2 linked regions of the Tistrella bauzanensis genome follow. The protein of the gene in region 1 interacts with the protein of each later gene in a pairwise test. Links are inferred from orthologs where the notes say so. Each region holds a gene or a part of one and is shown on either strand. Other genes may lie near its edges.

Region 1 (6,019 bases):
CCATGCGGTCTGGGCGGTGCTCGACGAACAGGCGATCCCCGTTGAAGCATCGCTGACCTTGCGCCGTGTGGTCACCGCCGATGGCCGCAGCCGCGCCTGGATCAACGATCGGGCGGTGGGTGTCACGCTGCTTCGACAGATCGGCGATTATCTGGTCGAGATCCACGGCCAGCATGATCAGCACGGCCTGCTGGACCCGCGCACCCATCGCGATGTGCTGGACCAGTTCGGCGGCCACGATGCCTTGCGCGCGGCCACCGCGCGTGCCTTCCGCGAGATGCAGGCAGCCGATGCCGCCCGCGATCGCGCCGAGGCCGAGGCCGAGGCGGTGCGCCGTGAAGAGGATCATCTTCGCACCAGCCTTGCCGACCTGGTGAAGCTGAAGCCTGAGCCGGGCGAGGAGGCCGACCTGGTTGCCCGCCGTCAGCGGCTTCAGAATGCCGACCGGGTGGTGTCGGCGCTGAATGCGGCGCTCGATGCCTTGAACGGCGAACCCGGCCTGGAGATGCGGCTGCTGGATGCCGACCGCGCCCTGCAGCGCCTGCCTGATGCCGATACGGAACCGCGGGTGGCGCAGCTGCGGGCCGGGCTGGAACGGGCCTCGATCGAGATCGGCGAGGGTGTTGCGGCCATCGAGCGGCTGATGGCCGACCTGGATCTGGGCGAAGACAGCCTGGAATCGGTGGAGGACCGGCTCTATGCATTGCGGGCGGCCGCGCGCCGCCATCAGGTGACGACCGAAGACCTGCCCGAATTGTCGCGGCACCTCCGCGAACGGCTGGATCTGATCGATGGCGGCATCGGCGGGGTTGCCAAACTTGCCGCCGCCGCCACGGCCGCGCGTGCCGCCTATAAGACGGCGGCAGCCGCCCTGTCGACGGCGCGGCGCGGCGCGGCCGATGCCCTGGTGACGGCGATTTCGGCCGAACTGGTGCCGCTGCGGATGGGCCGGGTGGAACTGGCGGTCGCGTTCGACCCTTTACCCGAGGGCAGTTGGGGGCCTGAGGGCACCGAACGCTGCCAGTTCATGGTGCGCACCAATCCGGGCGCTCCGGCCGGGCCGCTGGCCCGTGTGGCCTCGGGTGGCGAGTTGTCGCGGCTGATGCTGGCCCTGAAGGTGGTGCTGGCACGCACCGCCAGCGCCGGCACCCTGGTCTTCGACGAGGTCGACAGCGGCATCGGTGGTGCCGTCGCCGATGCGGTGGGTGAACGGTTGCAGCGGCTGGGCGGCCATGCACAGGTGCTGGTGGTAACCCACAACCCGCAGGTCGCGGCCCGCGGCGACCTGCATCTGAGGGTCGCCAAACGCGTGGAGGATGGCCAGACGCTGACCGAGGTGCGGGCACTGGACGCGACCGAGCGACGCGAAGAGGTGGCGCGGATGCTGTCGGGCGCCGAACTGACCGCCGAGGCCCGGGCCGCCGCCGACCGGCTGATGAGCCTGGCATCGCGCGACGTCGCCTGATTGCCATGGGGGGCCGGCGCGCCATGCGGGTGATCCGTCTTGATCCGCGCCCTCTGGCGTCGTAAACCTCGCGGCCCCCTACCTGTCGTCCCGTCTGTTCACGGAGCCTTCCGGCCATGACCGAGCGCCCAGATATCGCCGCTTCAGCGCAGCCGACGCTTGATGAGGCCCGCGCGCAGCACAAGGCGCTGGTCCAGCGGATCCGGTTTCATGACGCCCGCTATTACAAGGATGCGCAGCCGGAGATCAGCGATGCGGAATACGATGCGCTGCGCGCCGATCTGACCCGGCTGGAGACGCTTTATCCCGAACTCCAGACCCCGGACAGCCCCAACCGCATGGTCGGCGCAGCACCGGCCGAAGGCTTTGCCAAGGTCCGTCATGCCCGGCCGATGCTGTCTTTGGCCAATGCCTTCGACGACGACGACGTGGTGGAGTTCCTGGCCCGCGCCCGCAAGGGGCTGAACCTGGCCGAGGATGCGCCGGTCGAGGTGGTCGCCGAGGCCAAGATCGACGGGCTGTCGGCCAGCCTGCGTTACGAGAACCGCCGCCTGACGGTGGCCGCCACCCGTGGCGACGGCACCGAGGGCGAGGACATCACCCGCAATCTGCTGACCCTCGACAGCGTGCCCGAGATCTTGCCCGAAGATGCCCCCGATCTGGTCGAGATCCGTGGCGAGGTCTATATGGGCAAAGCGGATTTCGCCGCGCTGAACGAACGCCGCGCCGCGGCCGGAGAGGCGCTGTTCGCCAACCCGCGCAATGCCGCCGCCGGATCGCTGCGCCAGCTTGACCCCGAGATCACCCGCAGCCGGCCGCTGAAATTCTTCGCCTATGGCTGGGGCGAGCTGTCGGCACCGCTGGCCGACACCCAGTGGGGGGCGCTGGAACGGATGGCAGCGTTCGGCTTCACGGTCAATCCCCTGCGCCAGCTATGCACCAGCGCCGATGACTTGATCGCCCGCTATCGGGCGATCGGCAATGACCGTCACGGCCTGGATTACGACATCGACGGGGTGGTCTACAAGATCAACCGGCTGGACTGGCAGACCCTGCTGGGGCAGGTCGCGCGGGCGCCGCGCTGGGCGATCGCCCATAAGTTTCCGGCCGAACAGGCCCGCACCCGGCTGCTGGGCATCGAGATCCAGGTGGGCCGCACCGGCGCACTGACCCCGGTTGCCCATCTTGAGCCGATCACGGTCGGCGGCGTGGTGGTGGCCCGCGCCACGTTGCACAACGAGGACGAGATCGCCCGCAAGGACATCCGGATCGGCGATCTGGTGGTGGTGCAGCGCGCCGGCGACGTGATCCCGCAGGTGGTGGAGGTGGTGACGGCCGAACGGCCGGCGGATGCGGTGCCGTTCGAGGCGCCGACCGTTTGCCCGCGCTGCGGATCGCATGCGGTGCGTGAGCCGGGCGAGGCCATCCGCCGCTGCACCGGCGGGCTGATCTGTCCGGCCCAGGCGGTTGAACGGTTGAAGCATTTCGTGTCGCGTGACGCCGCGGATATCGAGGGATTGGGCCGCAAGGAGGTCGAGGCGTTTTTCGAGGACGGCCTGATCCGCGGGCCGGTGGACATCTACACCCTGCCGCAGCGACAGACGACGGGCGAGATCGACCTGACGAGCCGCGCCGGATGGGGACAGAAATCGGTCGACAACCTGTTGCAGGCGATTGAACAGCGGCGGCGACTGCCGCTCGACCGGCTGATCTTCGCATTGGGCATCCGCCATGTCGGGCAGAACACGGCAAAGCTTCTGGCCCGCAATTACGGGACGGTTCAGAACTGGCGCGCGGGACTTGAGGCGGCAGCCGACCCTGAAAGCCCAGCGCGCGCCGATCTGGATGCCATTGCCGGCATCGGCCCGGTGGTGACCGAGGCACTGGTCGATTTCATGGCGGAAGCCCATAACCGCGAGGTGCTGGACCGGCTGATCGATGAGATCGAGGTGGTGGCGGCCGATATTCCGGCGCAGGTTTCGGGGGTTCTGTCGGGCAAGACCCTGGTCTTCACCGGCAAGCTTGAGAAACTGACCCGCGATGCCGCCAAACGCCGCGCCGAGCAGCATGGCGGAACGGTGGCCAGCGCGGTGTCGTCGGCAACCGGTATCCTGGTGGCCGGGGCTGCCGCCGGATCGAAGCTTGCCAAGGCGCGCGACAAGGGGATCGAGGTCTGGACCGAGGACGAGTTCCTGGCGGCGACCGGCGGCGAGGGCTGACGGCGCGCTCGGAAACGGGCATACTCACGCGGATCAAACGTTCGTTTCAAGGGTCCGCGATGAAGAGGCCCCAGGAAAAGGTTTGCCCATGCCTGCCGATACCGTGCCAGCCGAAACCGCATCCGCCGCCAGCGGCCTGCCCGTGACCGACCTCTATTTCGAGGATTTCGCCCCCGGCCAGACCTTCAACACGCCGTCGCGCCACGTGACCGAGGACGAGGTGATCGCCTTCGCCCGGCAGTTCGACGACCAGCCCTTCCATGTCGACCGCGAGGCGGCCGCGGCGAGCATTTATGGCGGCATCATCGCCAGCGGCTTTCATACCCTGTCGCTGGGTTTCAAGCTGGTTCTGGAAGCCAGGATCGTCAGCGGCTCGTCGATGGGCTCCCCCGGTCTGGATGAGATCCGCTGGCTGAAGCCGATGCGGCCGGGCGACACCGTGCGCCTGGTGCTGGAGGTGACCGAGGTGATCCCCAGCCGGTCGAAGCCCGATCGCGGCATCGTCAAGCTGCTCTATACCACCTTCAACCAGAAGGACGAGGTGATCTGCACGATGCGCGGCATGTGGATGCTGCGCCGGCGAACGGTGATGGCATGAGCGGGGCGGGCGTGACAGCGCCGGATGCGACGACACAGCTGCCGCCATCCGATGGAACGGCGGGGGCCGCCGATCTGGCATCGGGGCTGGACGGTCTGGCCCAGTTGCAGGCCTATATCGACCGGGCGGGCCCACTGTCGCCGATCGGCGAGACCCTGGGTTTCCGGCTGGTCCGCATCACGCGGGGCGAAGCCGAGATCGCGGCCGAACCCGGCCCCCATATTCTGAACGGGATGGGCGTCGCCCATGGCGGCTATATGGCGACCCTGTTGGATGCCGCTGTCGCCTGCGCCATCCACAGCCTGATGCCGGCGGGTGTGGGTTCCACGACCGTTGAATTGAAGGTCAACATGGTCAAGGCGCTGCCGTTGAGCGCCGGCCCGGTGTGCGCGATCGGCCGGGCCATTCACACCGGCCGGATGATCGCTACCGCCGAAGGCCGGCTGGAGGATCTGAACGGCACGCTCTATGCCCACGCCACCACGACCTGTGCCGTGCTGCAGCCGCGTGGCTGACAACCCGCCGATCCGGCCCTGCGGGGACGGATTGCCATGGATGCCCCGGCATCATTGAGCCACACCGCCCCGGCCCTGCGCAGACGCGCAGGGCCGGGGCTTTTTCTTGATCACAACTCTGGCGTGTCTGTTAACCCTGTCCAGGCAGCCGCCTCAGGGCTAATGGATGAGATTCGCAGCGCTTCTGTCGTATCTTAGTCAATTGTCGCAATACGCGTGTTATCTGCGCAAATATTAATTCCTGCGTTGCAGCGAGACGCAACCATAAGTATATTTTAAAGAGAGTTTGATTCTCAAGGCACGCCATCCTCCCGTTCCAGGCGAATGATGCATCAGGAATGGTGGGCAGCGGTCATCGCGGCGCCCAATGCCCCAATAAGCATATGTGTGAGGACGCCATGGATCACGCCACACAGGTTCATCTGATCGAACGAGTGTTCGACATGATCGACCGCCGGACGACCGAGATGGATCCGACCGAATATCGCAACCCGGTCAGCCGCTATACCGACCCTGAGCGCTACAAGCGCGAGGTCGAGGTCATCTTCCGGCGCAACCCGATCATCGTCGCCCATGGCAGCGAACTGCCCAAGCCCGGCGATTACAAGACCCTGGACGTGACCGGCATTCCGATTCTGCTGGTCCGGACCCAGGATGGCCATGTCAATGCCTTCCTGAATGTCTGCCGCCATCGCGGCACCAAGCTGGTGTGGGAGGAATGCGGCAGCCACAAGCGCAGCTTCGTCTGCCCCTATCATGCCTGGACCTATGGCACCGATGGCAAGCTGGTGGGCGTGCCCGCCGCCGAGGGCTTCCCCAACATGAAGCGCGAGGAGATGGGGCTGAAGCAGCTGCATTGCACCGAACGCTTCGGCTTCGTGTTCGTGCAGGCGGACCCGACCGCGCCCAAGGTGGATGTCGACGCCTGGCTTGGGCCGATGGCCCATGAGCTTGAGCATATCGGCACCGCAGATTATGTCGTGTGGCGCCCGGCCCAGCTTGAGAAGAAGACCAATTGGAAGCTGGCGCTGGATACGTTCCTTGAGAACTATCACACCCGCCGCACCCATACGAAAACCATCTGGCCGGTGTTCATGGACAACACCGCCGGCTTCGACCGGTTGTCGCCGCATGCCCGTGTGGTGCTGCCCAAGCGATCGATCCCCGAAATCCGTGACCAGGATCGTTCGACCTGGAATCTGCGCGATCACTCCACGGTGCT
Region 2 (5,136 bases), on another replicon or contig:
CGTCTTCGACGCCGCCGACATAGGTCTGGCTGCCATAGCCATAACCGGCGCCGACCGTGAACGGACCGAAGCCATAGGTCAGGCCCACATTCCACTGCTCAAGGTCTTCGTCCAACGCCACGCCCAGATTGTTCTTCTGGTAGCCGCCGCCGAAGGTGAAGCCGGCAAAGCCGATCTGCGTGCCGATCGTGAAGACTTCCTGGTCGTCGAAGCCTGCCGCGTCCTGCTCCAGCGTGCCGGTCAGATAACCGGCCGAGATCGCGACATCGACGCCGCCGAAGGTGTTGACGTAGTTGGCGCCAATCTCGACGATCTTCTCCTGCGCGCCGACGGTGTTGTCGGGCAGGTTGCCATAGGCACCGGAGCTGCCGCCCAGGCCACCGGCCAGGCTGGGGGTATATGACAGGCCCAGCTGGAAGCCCGCGAAGCGCGGGGTGAAATAGCTCAGCTTGTTGGCGTCGCCGGTAGTGTTCAGGAAGGTGTAGTTCGACGCGATGCCATGGGTGCCGGGCGGCGTGGCATGGAAGAAGTTCGGGCTGTCGACGCCGTGGCCGGCGATCGCGGTCGGGGCCGAATAATGCATCAGATAGGCGGCCGAGTCGGCGGCACCCAACTGGACGCGACCGAAGCCGCCATCGAAATAGACATAATGCTCGTCGACCTGGTCACCATCGGTATAGGCCTCAAGCTGGACCATCACGCCGACGGTGACGCCGGTGTCGAGCGTGGTCTCGCCGGTGAAATAGAGCTCGCCTTCCTGCTTCAGGCTGTCGGTGCGGGTGTTGGCGACGTCTTCGTCGATCAGCACGAACGCGGTCTGATAATAGCCGCCCAGGCCGAGCTTGATCTTTTCGGCTGCCGAAGCGGGAGCCGCGAGGGCGGCGGCGGCGGCGAGCGCGGTGCTGCCGAGCAGGATCTTCTTCATCGGGTCGGGTCCCCTTGGAGAACGTGTCAAAAGCGTCCGGTCAGGTGCCGGATCTGAAGCCGGTATGACCTTGGCTGTCCGGAAGCCCGGCATGGACAAGGCCGTCATGTTTTCGATCGGGCCTGATGCCGGCCACTCAATCTTCTTCTGGTCGCGGAACCTGATGGGCGTTGATGCGCGGGGAACCGCCCTGTCCGTCGAGATCCATGTTCTTCTGCACTGCACGCGCCGTCAACGCACCGCAATGGATCGAGTCAGTGATTTCCGTCACAATGTAGCAAAAAGGCAACAGGAAGATCACAGGATCATCACGATCACCCACAGGTTGCTCGATTGCCTGGAGGTCCGCGCAGATGGGCATCTGCGGCAAGCGGGGACGGCCGGATCGACGCAATGCTTGCCATCGCCGTCCCGCGCCATGTCGGCTTCGGTTGAGGCGGCGGACAGCTTGCCATATAGTTCGGCGACCAAAGGTCCGGCCATGTCACGCGGGGTGCGGCCACAGGACCACTGCCGGCAGGATGCCGGACTTGAAACCAGAGAGGTTTGGAACGGCCATGGCAGTCACGGGCAAGGATCAGTTGCGGTTCGCGGCGCTCGCGGGCGCGCTTGCGCTGCTCGCGGGCTGCGGCGGTGTGCCGACCGAGGCGAGCTATCCGAGATCGGTGCCCGGCCAGAGCGGCGGCAGTTATCAGACCGAGCGCCAGACCATCTTCGGCGATGGCGGGCTGAACATCCTCGATACCGGCAAGGCCAGCGACGGCACCGGCGGCGCCTCGCCGATCGGCGTCAACAGCTTCCTGTGGCGCGCCTCGCTCGACACGATCAGCTTCATGCCGCTGGCCTCGGCCGACCCGTTCGGCGGCGTGATCATCACCGACTGGTACAGCGCGCCGGAAACCCCGGCCGAGCGCATGAAGCTGACGGTCTATATCCTCGATCGCCAGCTTCGTGCCGACGGCCTGCGCGTCGCCGCCTTCAAACAGCGCCGCGACGAGACCGGTGCCTGGGTCGATATGGCGCTTGAGCCCGGCGTCACCACCCGGATCGAGGACGCGATCCTCACCCGCGCCCGTCAGCTTCGCGTGGTCAGCACCGCGCGCTGACGCCGCCCCCTCCCGGTGCCGGGGCCTGCCGCCAACGCAGTGGTGTGGCAAGGTTCCCCGGCCCCGTCGTCTTCAACCGGGCACCCGATGCCGGCATCTTTATCCCCGATCGGGGCGATGCCGGCCTCTTGCGCCCGCGCAGTGCGTTACGGAAAAATGGCCCGGTATAATCCCAAGGCGATCGAGCCCAAATGGCAGCAGGTGTGGGACCAGAACGGCACCTTCACGACCGATGAAACGTCGTCGAAGCCGAAATACTATGTGCTGGAGATGTTCCCCTACCCGTCCGGCCGGATCCATATCGGACATGTCCGGGTCTATACCCTGGGCGACGTGACGGCGCGCTATCGCCGGGCACGTGGTTACAACGTGCTGCACCCGATGGGCTGGGACGCCTTCGGCATGCCGGCCGAAAACGCCGCCATCGAACGCGGCATTCACCCCGGCACCTGGACCTATGACAACATTGCCGCCATGCGTGGCCAGTTGAAGTCCATGGGCCTGTCCTACGACTGGGCGCGCGAGATCTTCACCTGCTCGCCCGATTATTATGTCCATGAACAGCGCATGTTCCTGGCCTTCATGAAGGCCGGTCTCGCCTATCGCAAGGAAAGCTGGGTCAACTGGGATCCGGTCGACCAGACCGTGCTGGCCAATGAACAGGTGATCGACGGCCGTGGCTGGCGGTCGGGCGCGCTGGTCGAACGGCGCAAGCTGTCGCAATGGTTCCTGCGCATCACCGCCTTCGGCGACGATCTGCTCGACAGCCTCGACGGTCTGGACCGCTGGCCTGAGCGGGTGAAGGCCATGCAGGCGCGCTGGATCGGCCGTTCGAAAGGCGCGCGGCTGCGTTTCGCCCTTTCGAACGCCCCGCGCGGTGCCGACGGCGCGGCCTTCGACGGGCTGGAGGTCTTCACCACCCGCCCCGACACCCTGTTCGGTGCGTCGTTCTGCGCCATTGCGCCCAATCATCCGCTGGCCGAGGCGGCAGCCGCCACCAACCCCGACCTCGCGGCCTTCATCGAAGAGTGCAACCGCACCGGCACCAGCGAGGAAGCGGTCGAGACCGCCGAGAAGAAGGGGTTCCGGCTGGATGTCCAGGCGGCGCATCCCTTCGTGCCCGGCTGGATGCTGCCGGTCTATGTCGCCAATTTCGTGCTGATGGAGTATGGCTCGGGCGCCGTGTTCGGCTGCCCGGCGCATGACCAGCGCGACCTGGATTTCGCCCGCAAATACGATCTGCCGGTCAAGGCGGTTGTGCGGCCGGCGGGCATCGACCGCGATGCGCCGGTGGAGATTGGCCAGGAGGCGCTGACCGGCGACGGCACGATCATGAATTCGCGGTTCCTCGACGGCTTGAGCGTGGCCGATGCCAAGCGCCGTGCGATCGAGGAACTGGAACGCCTGGGCGCGGGCCAGGGCGAGACCACCTTCCGTCTGCGCGACTGGGGCGTGTCGCGCCAGCGCTATTGGGGCTGCCCGATCCCGATCATCCACTGCCCCGATTGCGGGCCGGTGCCGGTGCCTGATGACCAACTGCCGGTGACCCTGCCGGACGACGTGGTGTTCGACGGTGCCGGCAACCCGCTGGATCGCCATCCCAGTTGGGCGCATGTCGACTGCCCGAGCTGCGGCAGGCCGGCGCGGCGCGAAACCGACACCTTCGACACCTTCTTCGAAAGCAGCTGGTATTTCGCCCGCTATACCGGGTTGACCAGCGATGCGCCCTTCCCGCGCGCCGCCGCCGACAAATGGCTGCCGGTCGACCAGTATATCGGCGGCGTCGAGCATGCCGTGCTGCACCTGCTCTATTCCCGCTTCTTCACCCGCGCGATGCGCGAGGTCGGGCTGCTGGACATCAAGGAGCCCTTCGCCGGGCTGCTGACCCAGGGCATGGTGGTGCACGAGACCTATAAGGACGACCAGGGCCGCTGGGTCTATCCGGAAGAGGTCACGAAGGATGCCGACGGCCAGCTGATCCATGCCGAGACCGGGGGCAGGATCACCCGCGGCCGCATCGAGAAGATGAGCAAGTCGAAGCGCAATGTCGTCGACCCGATGGCGATCATCGAGGCTTATGGCGCCGATACCGCGCGGCTGTTCATGCTGTCGGACAGCCCGCCCGAACGCGATCTGGAATGGACCGATGCCGGTGCCGAAGGCGCGCATCGCTATCTGTCGCGGCTGTATCGTCTGGTCGAGGAATGGCAGGTGCCGGCCGCCCCCGCCGGTGCCGACATCACGGCGGCGCTGGCCGCAGCCGAGGGCCCGGCGCTGGAGATCCGCCGGGCGCTGCACCGGACCATCCGCGATCTGTCCGACGATCTGGAGCGGTTCCACTTCAACAAGGCGGTGGCCCGGTTGCGCGCCTTGTCGAACACGCTGTTCGATTTCACGCCGCTGGCCGACAATGCCACCGACGCGGCGGTGGCGCGCGAGGTTCTGGATGCGGTGATCGGCCTGATCGGGCCGATGACCCCGCATCTGGGTGAGGAATTGTGGGCACTGGCCGGACATGACGGCCTGCTCGCCAATCAGGCCTGGCCCGATTTCGATCCGGCGCTGGTGACGGTGGATACCATCACCCTGCCGGTTCAGGTCAATGGCAAGGTCCGCAGCAAGCTCGATGTCGTGCCCGATCTCGATCAGGACGCGGCAGTCCAACAGGCCCTGGCCGATCACAAGGTCAAGGTCGCTCTCGACGGCCGCAGCCCGCGGAAGGTGATCTATGTCCCGAACCGCATCCTCAACATTGTCGGCTGACCGCCGACGCGGTGCCCTGGCGCGACGCCACCGGGCGGGTATCCCGGCGGTGCTCGCGCTGGTCGCGGCGTTGGCACTCGGCGCCTGCGGCTTCCGGCCGCTCTATGCGCCGGCCTCGAACGCCGATGTGACCGGGGCCCTGGCCGCGGTATCGGTGTCACCGGTACCCGACCGCGCCGGCCAGATCTATCGCAACACCCTGGAGCGGCTGCTGGCCGGCAAGGGTGATGTCGAGCCGAACCGCTATCGGCTCGACAGCGGTATAGAGATCAGTGAAACCGGGCTTGCGATCAACGAGGACGCCACCGCCAGCCGTTATAACGTGACGGTCAAGGTGGTCTA

Evidence for each region.
Region 2: the proteins of ligA (region 1) and leuS interact in binary tests that used the Escherichia coli proteins (3 or more experiments, as listed by UniProt). The link is inferred for Tistrella bauzanensis from one-to-one orthologs.

The regions. Positions count from the first base shown.
Region 1 is NZ_BMDZ01000001.1:131,785-137,803, forward strand. What follows is about bases 1,241-4,132. They hold ligA (NAD-dependent DNA ligase LigA), read left to right. Parts: upstream 1,241-1,581; coding sequence 1,582-3,684; downstream 3,685-4,132. Other genes in these bases: recN (DNA repair protein RecN), read left to right, coding at 1,241-1,465; IEW15_RS00550 (MaoC family dehydratase), read left to right, coding at 3,773-4,132. In the rest of the region: more of recN, read left to right, coding at 1-1,240; more of IEW15_RS00550, read left to right, coding at 4,133-4,282; IEW15_RS00555 (PaaI family thioesterase), read left to right, coding at 4,294-4,797; IEW15_RS00560 (aromatic ring-hydroxylating oxygenase subunit alpha), read left to right, coding at 5,196-6,019. UniProt on the Escherichia coli protein: DNA ligase that catalyzes the formation of phosphodiester linkages between 5'-phosphoryl and 3'-hydroxyl groups in double-stranded DNA using NAD as a coenzyme and as the energy source for the reaction.
Region 2 is NZ_BMDZ01000035.1:1,818-6,953, forward strand. The notes cover bases 1,825-4,994. They hold leuS (leucine--tRNA ligase), read left to right. Parts: upstream 1,825-2,187; coding sequence 2,188-4,794; downstream 4,795-4,994. Other genes in these bases: IEW15_RS14630 (DUF3576 domain-containing protein), read left to right, coding at 1,825-2,031; lptE (LPS assembly lipoprotein LptE), read left to right, coding at 4,844-4,994. Also shown: IEW15_RS14620 (porin), read right to left, coding at 1-925; IEW15_RS14625 (hypothetical protein), read right to left, coding at 1,062-1,295; more of IEW15_RS14630, read left to right, coding at 1,483-1,824; more of lptE, read left to right, coding at 4,995-5,136.